Regions from separate parts of the Alistipes senegalensis JC50 genome, predicted to be linked through region 3. Evidence: riboswitches for the same ligand, from Rfam matches in the RefSeq annotation. Region 3 holds a riboswitch; each other region holds the start of a gene.

Region 1 (3,811 bases), 610 kb from region 3:
CGCCTCCGCATGGGGACAGAAGGGGCACGATGTTACGGCTTACATCGCCGAATGCCACCTGACGTCCGAAGCGGCCGAGAAGGTTCACAAAGTGCTGGGAGGCTACTCTCCCGTCTACTTCGCCAACTGGCTCGATTTCGCCAGCCACCGGCCCGAATACGCCTACTCGAAGACTTGGCACTACCGCAATGTGGACGAGGGCGAAACGCTCGAAAGCATGCCCGAGAATCCCGATGGCGACGTGCTGAAAGCCGTGACCGAGATCACCGAAAAACTCAAATCGGGGAAACTCGCCCCCGACGAAGAGGCGCTGAATCTCAAAATGCTGATCCATCTGGTAGGGGACATGCACTGCCCGATGCACTTGGGACGTCTGAGCGACCTGGGCGGCAACCGGCGTCCGGTGCGGTTCTTCGACCGCGAAACCAACCTGCATTCGGTCTGGGACACGAATCTGCCCGAAGCGGCTCACAACTGGAGCTACACCGAGTGGAAAGAGCAGATCGACCGGCTGACCGACGAGGAAAAAGCCGGAATCACGGCCGGAGAGCCCGCCGACTGGGCGAAGGAGACGCACGAAATCTGCAAGGAGGTCTATGCTTCGAGCCCCGAAAGCACGAAGATCGAGTACGACTACATTTTCAAATACACGCCCGTCATCGAGAAGCAGTTCCTGCGCGGCGGACACCGTCTGGCACGCCTGCTGAACGAGATTTACCGATAGGGGAGTCCGGACGACGAAAACGCCCGCGGACCGCAAGGTCTGCGGGCGTTCGGTCTTACGGGAATGCCGGAGGGATGAAAACTATTCTCCCGGTTCGTGCCGGTACCCCTCCTCGTCGTATACCGGGCGGTCGTCCGCTACGATCTCGCCGATACCGTCCGGAATCCGGTCGTCAAGCGGAATTTCGGTATCCGTCAAATCTTCTTCGATCAGATTTTCGTCGCGTTCGTCGCCGGCGAAACCGTTGTTCTGCGTGGAAAGAATCGTGCGGTCGTTCCGAATTTCAATTTTTCCCATGATTTTCGTCTTATCGGTTATACGGCTTTCCGCCGCAACAACGATACCACGATAGGCCGTCACCCGAAAACGGCGTTCCGAGGGGCTTCACGGGCTAATGCCTCTTATTGTTTATAATTTGTTCATTAAAAATAGGGGCGTTCGCTTGCCCGTCGGGGAACTATGCCTACATTTGTTTCCGTGCAAGGTTCTCCGCCGGTCGCAACCGGCATGGAGATCAAAAGGGAACTCCTGTGAAAATCAGGGACTATTCCCGTAGCTGTAAGCTCCGCAACGGTCCGCACACTCTCTGAGCCACTGTCCGCAAGGGCGGGAAGGCGTGCGGACGGAGCGAGTCAGAAGACCTGCCTTGCCGGAAAAGGTACCAGCCTTCGGGATATAGGGCGATACCCGGACAAGATTTTACGAAACGACATTCAGGAAGACCCGACGGGCCTGTCCGCCGTGCGCGGAGAGGGGCGGAGCGTCTTTCGCACGGATGAAACACATAACGGATTTCAGAAGAATATGGGTATTTCAGAACTTTACATCATCAAGCGCGACGGCAAACGTGCGCCTTTCTCGGTCGAGAAGATCAAACGCGCCATCAGCAAGGCATTCCTTTCGGTCGGCGGATACGCCACCGACGACGACCTCACGTCGGTGCTGAGCCGCGTACACGTGTCCGACGGCATGTCGGTCGAGGAGATTCAGAACCAGGTCGAGGTGGCCCTGATGGCCGAGCGCTATTTCGCCGTGGCCAAGAGCTACATGCTCTACCGTCAGAAGCACTCCGAAGACCGCGAAGAGCGCGACAAGCTGCGCTTCCTGACCGACTACTGCGACGCCAAGAACCCCGCCACGGGTTCGAAATACGACGCCAACGCCAACGTCGAGAACAAGAACATCGCCACGCTGATCGGCGAGCTGCCGAAGCAGAACTTCATCCGCCTGAATCGCCGCCTGCTCACGGACCGGATCAAGGAGATGTACGGCAAAGAGCTGTCGGACAAGTATCTGCGCCTGCTAAAAGATCATTTCATCTACAAGAACGACGAAACCTCGATGGCCAACTACTGCGCCTCGATCACGATGTATCCGTGGCTGCTGAACGGCACGCTATCGGTCGGCGGCAACTCGACGCGCCCGACGAACCTCAAATCGTTCTGCGGCGGATTCGTCAACATGGTCTTCATCGTGTCGTCGATGCTCTCGGGGGCCTGCGCCACGCCCGAATTCCTGATGTACATGAACTACTTCATCGAACAGGAGTACGGCGAAGATTACTACAAGCGCGCCGACGAGGTGGTGGACCTCTCGAAAAAGCACCGCACGATCGACAAGATGATCACCGACTGTTTCGAGCAGATCGTCTACTCGATCAACCAGCCGACCGGAGCGCGCAACTTCCAGGCCGTGTTCTGGAACGTCGCCTACTACGACCGCTACTATTTCGAGTCGCTCTTCGGGGAGTTCGTTTTCCCGGACGGTTCGAAACCCCACTGGGAGTCGCTGTCGTGGTTGCAGAAGCGGTTCATGACGTGGTTCAACAAGGAGCGGACGAAGACCGTGCTGACCTTCCCCGTGGAGACGATGGCGCTGCTCACCAAGGACGGCGACGTGATGGACAAGGAGTGGGGCGACATCACGGCCGAGATGTACGCCGCGGGCCACTCGTTCTTCACCTACATCAGCGACAACGCCGATTCGCTGTCGTCGTGCTGCCGCCTGCGGAACGAGATTCAGGACAACGGATTCAGCTACACGCTGGGCGCCGGCGGCGTCTCGACCGGTTCGAAAAGCGTGCTGACGATCAACCTGAACCGCTGCATCCAGTACGCCGCGAAGAACGGCATGCACTACCTGAAATATCTGGAAGAGGTCGTGGACCTGGTGCACAAGGTGCAGACAGCCTACAACGAGAACCTCAAAGAACTGAAAGCCAAAGGCATGCTGCCGCTGTTCGACGCGGGTTACATCAACCTTTCGCGCCAGTATCTGACCATCGGCGTCAACGGGCTGGTCGAGGCCGCGGAGTTTCTGGGCATTCCGATCAACGACAACGACGAATACGCGGCGTTCGTGCAGGAGGTGCTGGGGCTGATCGAGCGCTACAACCGGAAATACCGCACCAAAGAGCTGATGTTCAACTGCGAAATGATCCCGGCGGAGAACGTCGGCGTGAAGCACGCCAAATGGGACCGCGAGGACGGCTACGCGGTGCCGCGCGACTGTTACAACTCCTATTTCTACGTCGTGGAGGACGAGTCGCTGAACGTCATCGACAAGTTCCGGCTCCACGGCCGCAAATACATCGACCACCTCACGGGCGGCTCAGCGCTGCACATGAACCTCGAAGACCATCTGTCGAAGGAGCAGTACCGCCACCTGCTGCGCGTGGCGGCGGCCGAGGGGTGCAACTACTTCACGTTCAACATCCCCAACACGGTTTGCAACAAGTGCGGGCACATCGACAAACGTTATCTGAAGGAGTGCCCCGAATGCCATTCGGACGATCTGGACTACCTGACGCGCGTGATCGGATACATGAAACGGGTCTCGAACTTCTCGGCGGCGCGCCAGCAGGAGGCATCGAGGCGTTTCTACGCCAAAGCGGAATAGGATGGTCCGGTATCACAACTTCGACATCGTATTCGCGGAGATCCCGGGCGAAACGACGCTGGCGTTCAACATCACGAACTGCCCCAACCGCTGCCCGGGGTGCCACAGTCCCCACCTGACCGCGGACGAAGGGCACGTGCTCGACGATGCGGAACTGCTGGCCCTGCTGGCCTGCTACGGACGTTCGGT
Region 2 (3,811 bases), 340 kb from region 3:
AACGATCCGAAGAACGCCGGGGTGGCCACGGCCTTGTCGGGCCGGGCTTCGAAGCGCTCGACCTTTTCGTGGACGAAATAACCCAACAGGCTGGCCTGCATCTTCAGCCGCCCCCATTCGAAAGCCGTGGCCAATGCCGCCATGTGGGTGTAGCGCGTCGGGTAGGGGAAGGTGCCGTCGCTCTCGGTGGGCATGTAGAACGTGGCGTCGAGCGTGTTCCACTGGAAGTCGTAGGCCAGCGACACCTCCCAGTGCTCCAGGATGTTGCAGAGATTGGCGCACGAGAAGTAGAACTCCTTCTGCTTGTAGGTGTTCTTGGTCTGGATCAGCTTGGCGTCCTGATTTTCGTAGTGGGTGTAGTCGGCGGCGTACTTGGCGTTGAACAGCGTGCGGAACCTCTTCGACCAGCGGTTGGTCAGCGTGCCCTGGATGAACGAGTTGGTGTCCCACAGCCGTTCGCCGTGGCGGAAGACGTTGTTGACGATGGCCCCCGGGATGCCGCGCTCGGAGTTGTAGGTGTAGGCCCGCACGGTCCATTGTCCGTCGGCCATCTTTCCGTGGAGCCCGGCCTCCATGCGGGTGGCGTTTATGTCGCCGTTCTGCCGGTAGGCCGTCGTGTCGTAGGCGATCTCGCCCAGCGTGTTGCGGCGGCGGTAGCGGAATTTGTACCGGCCGGTGGCGTTGGTCCACTCGCCGCTGAACGACGAACTGACGGCGTCGGAGATCTTGTACTCGTAGCGCATCGAGGGGTTGATGAGCCCGAACGAGCCGGTCTTCATCGTGGCCTTGAAATTGGCCCGCTTGCCCTCCTCGAAGCGGGGGCGCCGCGTGGTTATGTAGATCGTTCCGGAGGCTCCGAAATCCTTGGCCGACTGGAAAATGTCGCTTTTCTGACCGTTGTAGAGCGATATTTCCTCCACGTCGTCCAGCGAGAAGCGCCCCAGATCGACCTGTCCGTTCTGGGCGTTGCCCAGCTGGATGCCGTCGTAGAACACGGCCATGTGGTTGGTGCCCATCGAGCGGATGTTGACGGTTTTCAGACCGCCCACGCCGCCGTAGTCTTTGAGCTGCACGCCCGCGAAATAGCGGATGGCGTCGGCCACCGAAAAACTGTTCAGCCGTTGCAGGTCGATGTCTTTGAGGACCTGCGCCGGGATGACCTCGCGGTATTTGGGGATGACGGGAGCGCCGACGATGACGACCTCGCTGATTTTCTGGATGCTGTCCAGTTTTCCGACGTAGCGCCGGTTCGCGGTGGAGTCGGAGGTGTCGGCCGCCGCGTGATTACCCCCCCCCGCAATGAATGCGAGGCATAGGAACGAAAGGCGAAGTTGCTTCATTATGCGTTCTGTGTCAATGGTTTGTCGGGTAAAACCATTGATTCCACAGCCGCAGTGCAACGAAACAGAATGAAAGAGTGCTTTACATGCGTTGTCGATCCGGGCCCGTTCTCCGCAGGCTGCGAAATCAATCTGTCATGCAAGGCAGGTCTTCTGACTCGTTCCGGTTTCGACGCCTTCCCGGTTATCCACCAGTGGCTGAGATTGTCGATTCCTCGTGTGCCCGTTTCCGGACAGGAACTTACAGCAGCGGGAACTGTTGCCGACTTTCACGGCATTCCCTTTTAATCGGTCGGAGGCTGCGGGGCCTCTTTCGGAACCTTTGCGCGGCAAAGATATAAATTTTGTCAGTAATCGGTGATAAAAAACGTTTTTTATTTCATCTTATCGGTCCGCAGCCGATTATTTCTTATCTTCGCGGCATCGAACCCAACATTGCGAATCATGTATATCGTTCCGAAAACCGTAAGTGCCGGACTGTTGCTTTCCGGCGCAGCGACCTCGGCGCAGGCCCGGATGCCGGAAACGCCGCAGAAACCCAACATCGTCTATATCATCGCCGACCAGCTGCGTTGGGACGCCCTGGGCTACACCGGCAATGCCAAGGCCGTTACGCCCAACATCGACCGGTTTGCCGCGCAGGCCCTCGACTTCACCGAGGCGGTTTCGTCCACTCCCGTGAGCGCCGCCCACCGGGCCTGTCTTATCACGGGCAAATACCAGAGTTCGACGGGCATGGTCATCAACGAGATCAACCTCAATCCCAACCATCGGACGTGGGCGCACGTGCTCGGCGATGCCGGCTACAAACTGGGTTACGTGGGCAAGCATCATTGGACCGATCTGCACCGCCGCGACCGCGAGCCGGGGCCCGAGCGCATGGGATTCGACGACTACTGGGCGGCCTATTCGTTCAACCATAAGAGTTACAATGCCTTTTACCATACTGAGGACGACGGCGGCGTCCATCGGTTCGTCGAGCTGAAAGGCCGGTACGGCCCCGAGGTGTTTACCTCGCTGGCCCTGGACTACATCCGTAAGAAAGCCGCGGCCGGAGAGCCCTTCGCCATGATGCTCTCCTGGAACCCGCCCCACGACCCGTGGGTCCGCAGCAATGTCGATCCGCGCTGTTACGAACGCTTCCGGAACGTGCATTTCGACCTGCCGGAGAATTTCAAGCGGACGCCCGATCCCTATATGGACCGTTATCCGCAGCAGTTCTTCGACGGCGAGGAGAAGTGGCGGGGATCGTTTATCGACACCGACCGGTATAGCGAGATGCTGCGCTGCTATTATGCGATGGTCAATTCGCTCGATGAACAGTTCGGGCGCGTGATGGATTTGCTCGAAGAGCTGGGCATAGCCGATAATACCATCGTCGTTTTCACCTCGGATCATGGCGAGCAGTTCGGGTCGCAGGGCCGCATGTACAAACTGACGTTCTACGACGAGTCGGCCCGTATTCCGTTCCTGATCCGCGATCCCAGATACGCCACCGGGGGCCGTGAAAGCGACGCTTGCCTCAATACGCCCGACATCGGACCCATGCTGCTGGGCCTCGCTGGGCTGCACGGGGAGATTCCCGACGAGATGGAGGGCGAGGACCTGAGTTTCATCGTCCGCGGGGAGAAAGGCCGGGAACCCGAATACGCTTTCATGCAGAGCATGGGACACACCTACCAGTGGAAGGACGGCTACGAATGGCGGGCCGTGCGGTCGAAACGCTATACCTATGCCCGTTATCTGCGTGACGGGAGCGAAGTGCTGCTCGACCGGGAGGCCGATCCGACGCAGCTGACCAACTATGCCGGCGATCCGGCCTACGCTTCGGTCAAGAAAGAGTTGCGCAAACGCATGGAGCGCAAGATGAAGCAGCTCGGCGACGATTTCAAGCCGTGTTCCTGGTATCGTGACCGCTGGATGTATAAGGGTTACAGCATCAAGGCGTCGGCACGGGGTGAGTTCGGCCCGCTGCCGCCCGTCGAACCGAAACGTACCGAATAGAGCACCTCCGCGGCATTGCATCGCCCTCCGGAAGCTGGTTTTCCAGCTTCCGGAGGGCTTTTTCATTGTGTGGTGCGGGGGCCGGAGAGGGCGGTCCGAAAAAAAATCGTGCGAATTTCGATTTTCGGGGGTCGGTATTCGGAAATGGCGTGTCTACTTAGTGAAAGCAAAGAAAAAAATCTGTTTTGTGTAAGTTATGCAGAAGGAGATAGACAGACTGATCAATTCCTACCGGAACAATGCCCTGAGCAGGGAGGAGGCCGGTATGCTGGCGGGATGGCTGGAGGAGTCCGACGAACACCGGGCCCAGTTCAGGGAGTGTCTCGCCGGCCGGGAGCAGCCCGCATCGGCCAAGGCGGAGCGGGAGTGGGCGCGGTTCGCGGCCCGCAACAAAATCCTGTTCGCCGTTCCCGAGGGGGTGAATACGCGCCGGAGATTGTTCAGGCGTTACGTCGCGGCGGCCGCGG
Region 3 (3,811 bases):
GCCAAAGTGGCCACCGACTGCAAATCGCTCTTTTTCTACGTGGAGACCGCCGATCCGATCACGCCCCGCACCGGGCGCAACTGGATGCGGCTCTTCATTTCGGTGAAAGGCAGCACGGCGCCGGACTGGGAAGGATTCCAATGGGTCGTTAACAACAAGGTCACGGATGACACCCGAACCACGCTCCAACGTTCGAAGGGAGGCTGGGACTGGGAGGAGGCTGCGACGATCGACTATGCCGTGTCGGGCAACCGGATGGAGATCGCCGTCCCGCTCCGGGAGCTCGGCATCGCCGACGTGCGCAACTTCACGGTCGATTTCAAATGGATCGACAACGCCGTGACCGACGGTGACATCCGCGAGTGCATGCGCGACGGCGATTCGGCTCCGGGCGACCGTTTCCGCTACCGCTATATATTCAAGTATTAATCCGACAATACCCCGATTCAACCATGAAACAGTTCCTCATGACCGCACTGCTTGCCGGATCGCTCGCAGCCTTCACCGGCTGCAAGGACGACGACGGCGGCAAATCGCAAAACTACCCCTCGCAAATCCCCGCCGCAGAGAAGATTCCCGTGGTGGCATGGCACGGCGTACGCGCCTCTCACGCCAGCGTCGAACGTTTCCGCGAAGCTGAGCAGATGGGCATCACGCTCAACTACTCGCGCATGGGCAACGTCGAGACGGCCCTCAAATGCCTCGACTTCGCTGCCGAAACCGGTATCAAGCTCATCGTAGAGTGCGACGAACTCTATACGGAGAGCAAGCGTCTCGACGCCGTAACCCGGCTGAAAGACCATCCCGCGCTGGCCGGATACTTCGTCATGGACGAACCCCATCCGACGCAGTTCGCAAACATGTCCAAAATGATGTCCGACATCCAGCACGTGGACAGGAAGCATATCTGCTATGCGAACATCTTCCCCACAGGCGGCCCCGAACATTATGAGGCCCTCGGCGTGAAGGACTACAACGAGTACATCGACCGCTACATGGCCGAGGTTCCCGAAATCACGTTCCTCTCGTTCGACAAATACCCGATCATCAAGGACCCGAACGTCGCGGACAGCCCGCGGCAGATCCTCGGCGAATGGTATCAGTGTCTCGAAATCGTCCGCGACCGCGCACTCCGTTCGGGAATGGATTTCTGGAGCTTCATGCTCACCGTTCCCCACACCAGCTACCCGCAGCCGACGGTGGACGACCTGCGCCTGCAAGCTTACAGCAACCTCGCCTACGGCACGCAGGTGCTCCAATGCTTCACTTACTGGACCCCGACGGTAGAGAATCCCGAACTCTGGAAATACCGCAACGGGCCGATCGCCGAGGACGGCACCCGCACCGAGACCTACGACATCGTGAAATCGGTGCTCGACGAGATCCAGAAACTGTCGTGGGTCTTCCTGGACAACAAAGTAACGGGCGTCTACCACATCGGCACCCCGCTGCCGCTGGACACCCGCGCCCTGGACAAGCTCCCTGCCGAGATCACCGAACTGTCGGTGGGCCGCGAAACCAACACGGCGTGCATTTCGTTCTTCGAGAACCACGGCTACCATTTCATGATGGCGGTCAACACCGACATCAACGAAAAGTGCTACCTCAATGTCGGCACGCAGGGGCACGTGCGCCGCATCCGCAAGGACGGCTCCGTGCAGCCGGCCTCGAACGACCAGCGCACGCTGACGCTCGACCCGGGCGACATGGTGCTCTACATGTGGTAGCCGCCCGGTCCGCAGGACAAAATCCGGAAAAAACCGCACCCCGCACGGCTTTTTCCGGATTTTCTCGTATCTTTGTCCCGCAAGGTTTCGGAACGGGGATCGCACGCACCCCGCCCGATGAAAAGGGAATCCGGTGAGAATCCGGAACAGTACCTGCTGCTGTAAGTCCCCTCCCCTCGCGGGAGACGACGGTTGCCGCACGCTATGCCACTGGCCGAAAGCCGGGAAGGCGCGGCAACAGGGACGAGTCAGAAGACCTGCCTTGACAAGGATTCGCACCCGCGGGTTTCGGGCAGAGATCGAACGGCAGCTTCGTCATACGACTTTTCCGTCCAGTCGATTTCACCGTCCGGAGTCCGGTGCATACGACTTAAAAATGGCAAGCTATATGATCCGGAATCTCTGTTTTTCAACGGCAGTCCTCCTCCTGGCGCTGCTCGCATCCTGCAACAAGGACGACGTAATCACGGACGGCGGGCCCAAACCCGTCATCACGCTGGACAATCCCGACGGCATTTATCCGGTGAAGGTCGGCAAATCGGTGACGATCGCCCCGACGGTCGAGAATGCCGAAGGCGCCGTCTACGCATGGATTCTCGACGACGAACCGGCCGGCTCCGGACCCACTTTCACGTTCGAGGCCCGGGAAGCGGGCATCTATTTCCTCGTCTTCCGCGTCGAGACCCCGAACGGCAAAGCCGAAGAGGAGCTGCGCATCGAGGTGAACCGGCTGCTGCCCCCGGAGATCTCGTTCCCCGTCGGTGACGACCGGGTGATGGAGGTGGAAGCCGGACGCGAAACCACGATCGCCCCCACGATCGCCAACGGCGACGGAGCGACTTTCGAATGGACGCTCGACGGTGAAAAGACCGGCTCCGATGCGACCTACACGTTCAAGCAGAGCGACTTGCGCGACTATCAGCTGACCCTGCGCGCCGAAAACGAAGACGGCGAAGACGAAGCGAGCGTCACCGTCCGGGTCGTGGAGCGTTTCACGGTGACAGCCGTTTTCCCGGCGCCCTCCCTCCGGTTCGGCAAGGAAGGCACCCGGAATGTATCGCTGGGCCGCACGCTCTACCTGCGTCCCGTCCTCGAACATTTCCACAATCCGACATTCGAATGGACGGTGGACGGAAAACCGGTCGCCACCGAAGGCGACGGAGCCGTTTACGGCTTCAAATCGGCGGCGAAAGGCGATTATACGGTCGTCGTGAAAGTTACCGACGACGACGGCCAGACTGCGACAGCCACCGTCGCGGTGACCTGCTGCGACGACGAAATGTCGCACAAGCGTACCGGCGGAACCGGGCGGTTCTCGGACAAGGTCTACGAATACACTCCGGCTCCGGGGCAGTTCATCAACGAAGGCGGTTTCAAAGACATCACCTCGGCGGAAGCGGCCGCATCCAAAGCTCAGGAACTGCTCCGGCAAAACGCCGAGGAGAAAAAGAACTACTATGTGTCGCTGGGGGCCTGGGGCGGATATATCGTCGTGGGATTCGACCACAGCATCGAAAACAAGGGCGGCGACGACTTTTCGGTCACGGGCAACCAGTTCGCCCAGTCGTCCGAACCGGGCATCGTGTGGGTCATGCAGGACACCAACGGCAACGGGCTTCCCGACGATGAATGGTACGAACTCAAAGGCTCGGAATACGACAAGTCAGAGACGCTCAAGTCCTACGCCATGACCTACTACCGCCCGAAGAGCGCCGGCGCGGACATCCAATGGAAAGACAACCGCGGCAATGCGGGCAAAGTCGAACGGAACAACAGCCACACACAAGAGAGCTACTACCCGGGATGGATCGACGCCGAGAAGTACACGCTCTACGGCACGCGGCTGGCCGCCAACACGACGCGCCATCCGATCACGGGCGACTACTTCAACCGCCCCTACGACTGGGGATACGCCGACAACGCAGGCAACGACCAGGCCACGGGAGAGATTTCCGACGGCGACCAGCGCAAAAACTATTTCAGAATCTCCAACGCGGTGAATGCGGACGGCAGCGCCGCCAACCTCAAATACATCGACTTCATCAAGGTCCAGACCGGCATCAGCCAGAATTCCGGAGCGTTGG
Region 4 (3,811 bases), 2.0 Mb from region 3:
GTCACTATGCGGGCCGCCACGTGCAGACCGTGACGCTGAGCCACAACTACCTGAACAACCGTAACCTGAAATACCTGCGCAACGACGATTCGTCGGAGGACAACCTCACGCTGCGGCTCCGTTCCGTGGAGCAGAAGACCGCGCTGCGGGCCGAGAACCGCTCCTACCTGGGCCGCTGGACGCTCCGCGAGGGCGTCGAGGTGAACTGGTCCGGTTACACGAACCGCACGCTACAACGGCTCTACACCGACAAGTCGCAGCTCTCGGATTACGATACGCGGCTGGGAATCGTCGGCTGGGGGCTTTTCGCCGGAGCCGAATACGCCTCTGCGGACAAGCGGTTCACCGCCTCGGCGGGACTGCGCGCCGACGGGTGCGACTACTCGGGGCGCATGGCCCGGCTGTGGAACCGGCCCTCGCCGCGCGCGTCGGTCTCCTATGCGCTGGCTCCGGCGTGGTCGGTCAGCGGCAGCGCAGGGCTCTACTACCAGCTGCCGGCCTATACGGCGCTGGGATTCAAGCGGGACGACAGGCTGGTGAACGAATCGCTCGACTACATGCGGGTCGGGATTTTCAGCGCCGGCATCGACTGGCGGCTGCGCGACCGGCTGATCGTCTCGGTCGAGGGATTCTACAAACGCTACGGGGATGTGCCCCTGTCGGTCGCGGACGGGATTCCGCTCTCGTGCAAGGGCAACGACTACGGCGTGGTGGGCAACGAGGAGCTGGTCTCCTCGGCGCAGGGACGCGCCTACGGCGTCGAGGCGATGGCCCGCTGGCAGATTCCGGGGCGCGTGAGCGTCGTGGGGTCGGTGACCGTGTTCCGCTCGGAGTACCGCAACGACCGTTCGGCCCCGTGGATCGCTTCGGCGTGGGACAACCGTTTCGTGGTCAACGTCAGCGGCACCTACGATCTGCCGCGCCATTGGAGCGTCGGGGCGAAGCTCAGCGCCGTGGGCGGTGCGCCCTACACGCCCTACGACGAGGAGAAATCGTCGCTCGTCGAGGCGTGGGACGCGCAGGGACGGCCCTATTACGACTATTCGAGGTACAATGCCGGGCGGCTCGACGCCTTCGCCCAGCTCGACGTGCGCATCGACAAGGTATTCTATTTCCGCCGCTGCATGCTGGGGCTCTACATCGACTTGCAGAACGTTGCCGGAGGAAAGCTCCGCCAGCCCGACGTGCTGATGTCCACGGGCGAGATCGAGAACCCCTCGGCTCCGGCGTCGGAGCAGCGCTACCGCATGAAGAGGCTCGAACAGGTCAGCGGCACTTTGCTGCCGTCGCTGGGCGTCACGGTGGAGTTCTGACCCGCCCGCTTAAGAAGCGGGTTTTAGGGGGCGATGGACGGTTGCCTCGTTTCCGGTCTGCCTCCTCGCTGCGACGGGTGGATACGCAAAAAAACAGCAGGGAATCGTCACGATTGCCTGCTGCCCCCGGAGGTTGCCCTCCTAAAACTACTAACCCAAACTTAAATAAATGAAGAAACCTCACTGCGGTTGCTGTGCCGCAGTTGATTGAAGTAATCGCAAAGTGCGTGCCAAAGATGGACGGCGGTCGTCCGAAAACGGTTGGCCGGGGCCGAAAAGGCTTTTTGAGCGATTTTCGGACCCTCCGGACAAATATTCCGCCGGATTCGTTTGCTTCCCGGCGGGAAAAGCCTATCTTTGTTCCCGCAATGGTTTCCCCTCGCGGGGAATTAAAAGGGAATGCCGTGTGAATCGGCAACAGTTCCCGCTGCTGTGAGTCCCGCCCGTCGAGGGCATGAAAGGATGCGGCAATCCGAGCCACTGGTGAAAACCGGGAAGGCGCCGCATTCGGGACGAGTCAGAAGACCTGCCTTGCACGATAGAGTGTTTGCTCCTGCGGAGAAAGGGGGCGCCTGACATGCCGCCGGCATTGTGCCTGCGCGCAATTTGTTAACAGCTTTCGCTTTTTTTCATCAGCAGCAAACCTCTTCGGACAGACTTTTTACGGTCGGATGAAAAGGTTGTCGCCATGCTTTGCCGGGACTTGCCGTTCCCGCTCCCGCTTGTGTATGCCTGTCGTCGTCGGGAAAGCCTGTCCGGACCGGACGAACAGACAACACCATTAACTAAAAAGCAAAGCATGATGAAAAAATTGTTTGTGATCTGCGCTTGGACGCTGCTCCTCGGCGGATGTGAAAGCGACTCGGGCAACGGCCCGGGCGATGTACCCCCCCCCTCCGTCGATCCCGTCTCCCCGGAGCTGAAACAGAAGATCGAGGACCTCAATGCCGGGCTCGTTACGCTTCGGGAGCTGACCGGAGCCGTGTCGCGCTCGGCGGTCGGTGCCGTGACGGAGGGCGACGCGGGGACGCTTATCGCGTTCCGCGACGGCACGGAGGTGACAGTCGCCTGCGATGCGGAGGCAGCCGGAGCCCCGTTGATCGGAATTGCGGCCGACGAGAAGGTTTATTATTGGACGCTCGCCGCGGAAAAGGATGCGCCGTGGCTGAAAGACGCCTCGGGTGCGCGGATGCCCGTCTCGGGGGCCGTTCCGGTGACGGATGTTGACGAAGAGGGCTATTGGACCGTTGCGGCGGGCGAGGCTGCGCCGTGGCGGATCGTGGACGCCGCCGGAGAGCCGATCGAGGCGTCGGAGGAGGTGCAGGCGGCCCAATTCCGTTCGGTGACGATGGCCGAGGGGCGCGTGAAGGTGGTGCTGACCGGCGGCGGGGAACTTTCTGCGGCGAAGGTCGATGACCTGAGCGCCGCAGGAACGGCCAACTGCTATGTCGTATCGACTCCGGGAACCTATGCGTTCAATGCGAAGGTGCGCGGCAACGGCGCGGGCGAAGCGGCTTCGGCAGGATTCGACCCGGCGATCGAAATCGCCGACGGCATGAAGGCCGACTGGATATGGACCGACCGGGAGGGGCTGGTGTCGGATGTTGTCCTCGACGAAGAGTCGGGGGAGATCGTCTTCACGGTCGGCGAGGGCCGGGGCAACGCGCTGGTGGCCCTCGTGCAGGAGGATGCGATCGTGTGGAGCTGGCATATTTGGGTGACCGACGCCCCGCAGACGATGGCCTATGAGAACGGCGTGGTCTTTATGGACCGCAATCTGGGCGCTGTGGGAACCACCGTCGGCGGAACGGACGCTTACGGCATGTATTACCAGTGGGGGCGCAAGGACCCGTTCTACTGGGGAACGAAAACCTCGACCAGCGCCACCCCTTTCGATGAGGTGAAAGAACTTACCGTCGTAAACCCCGCGTATGCGGCTCTGACGTGGAGCCTCGCCAAGGCCGCCGTGACGCCGGAGGCAGCCGCGGCCAATCCGATGACGTTCTATAACAATACGGTCGGAACCGGTTCCAACTGGCTGGCGAAGCCGAGCGCAAAACTGTGGGGAGAGGCCAAGACCCTGAACGATCCCTGCCCTCCGGGATACAAGGTCCCGGATATAGACGCATGGGAGAACCTGAGTTCGGGACGCGACTACATCGACGGCGTGTCGGCATGGGATGTCGAAAACTATGGCGTGACCTATACTTACAACGGGCAGACGGCCTGGTATCCGGGGCAGGGCTACCGCATGTACAATACCGGTGCCATCGTCGGCCAGCGGGCTTCGAGCGGCGGTTCGGGCGGCTACTGGTCGTCGAAGGCGACGGCGGTCAAGGCTTACTACCTGTATGTCAAGAAGCGGATCAGCACATCCGGGTCGATCAATCCGGAGCTGGACGTACACCGCTCCTATGGCTACACGGTGCGCTGCTGCAAGGAGTAGCGGCCGTTATGACGGAAAAAATGCAGGGCTCCGAGCGGGGCCCTGCATTTCG

Evidence for each region. Region 3 has a riboswitch for cobalamin ahead of NQ519_RS01535 (PKD-like domain-containing protein). Riboswitches for the same ligand answer to the same signal wherever they lie in the genome.
Region 1: linked by a shared signal. The riboswitch ahead of nrdD (anaerobic ribonucleoside-triphosphate reductase) and the one ahead of NQ519_RS01535 (PKD-like domain-containing protein) in region 3 are both predicted to bind cobalamin.
Region 2: linked by a shared signal. The riboswitch ahead of NQ519_RS02895 (TonB-dependent receptor) and the one ahead of NQ519_RS01535 (PKD-like domain-containing protein) in region 3 are both predicted to bind cobalamin.
Region 4: linked by a shared signal. The riboswitch ahead of NQ519_RS09470 (PL29 family lyase N-terminal domain-containing protein) and the one ahead of NQ519_RS01535 (PKD-like domain-containing protein) in region 3 are both predicted to bind cobalamin.

Annotation. Positions count from the first base shown of each region.
Region 1 is NZ_CP102252.1:3,816,787-3,820,597, forward strand. Features, by position in the region: gene NQ519_RS15205 (S1/P1 nuclease) at 1-724, shown strand, start outside; gene NQ519_RS15210 (hypothetical protein) at 806-1,021, opposite strand; cobalamin riboswitch at 1,190-1,387, shown strand; gene nrdD (anaerobic ribonucleoside-triphosphate reductase) at 1,529-3,622, shown strand; gene NQ519_RS15220 (radical SAM family protein) at 3,624-3,811, shown strand, end outside.
Region 2 is NZ_CP102252.1:739,544-743,354, reverse strand. Features, by position in the region: gene NQ519_RS02895 (TonB-dependent receptor) at 1-1,340, opposite strand, end outside; cobalamin riboswitch at 1,467-1,680, opposite strand; gene NQ519_RS02890 (sulfatase family protein) at 1,785-3,344, shown strand; gene NQ519_RS02885 (FecR family protein) at 3,541-3,811, shown strand, end outside.
Region 3 is NZ_CP102252.1:401,749-405,559, forward strand. Features, by position in the region: gene NQ519_RS01525 (glycoside hydrolase family 71/99 protein) at 1-429, shown strand, start outside; gene NQ519_RS01530 (hypothetical protein) at 453-1,727, shown strand; cobalamin riboswitch at 1,795-2,006, shown strand; gene NQ519_RS01535 (PKD-like domain-containing protein) at 2,116-3,811, shown strand, end outside.
Region 4 is NZ_CP102252.1:2,419,677-2,423,487, forward strand. Features, by position in the region: gene NQ519_RS09465 (TonB-dependent receptor) at 1-1,313, shown strand, start outside; cobalamin riboswitch at 1,665-1,861, shown strand; gene NQ519_RS09470 (PL29 family lyase N-terminal domain-containing protein) at 2,116-3,759, shown strand.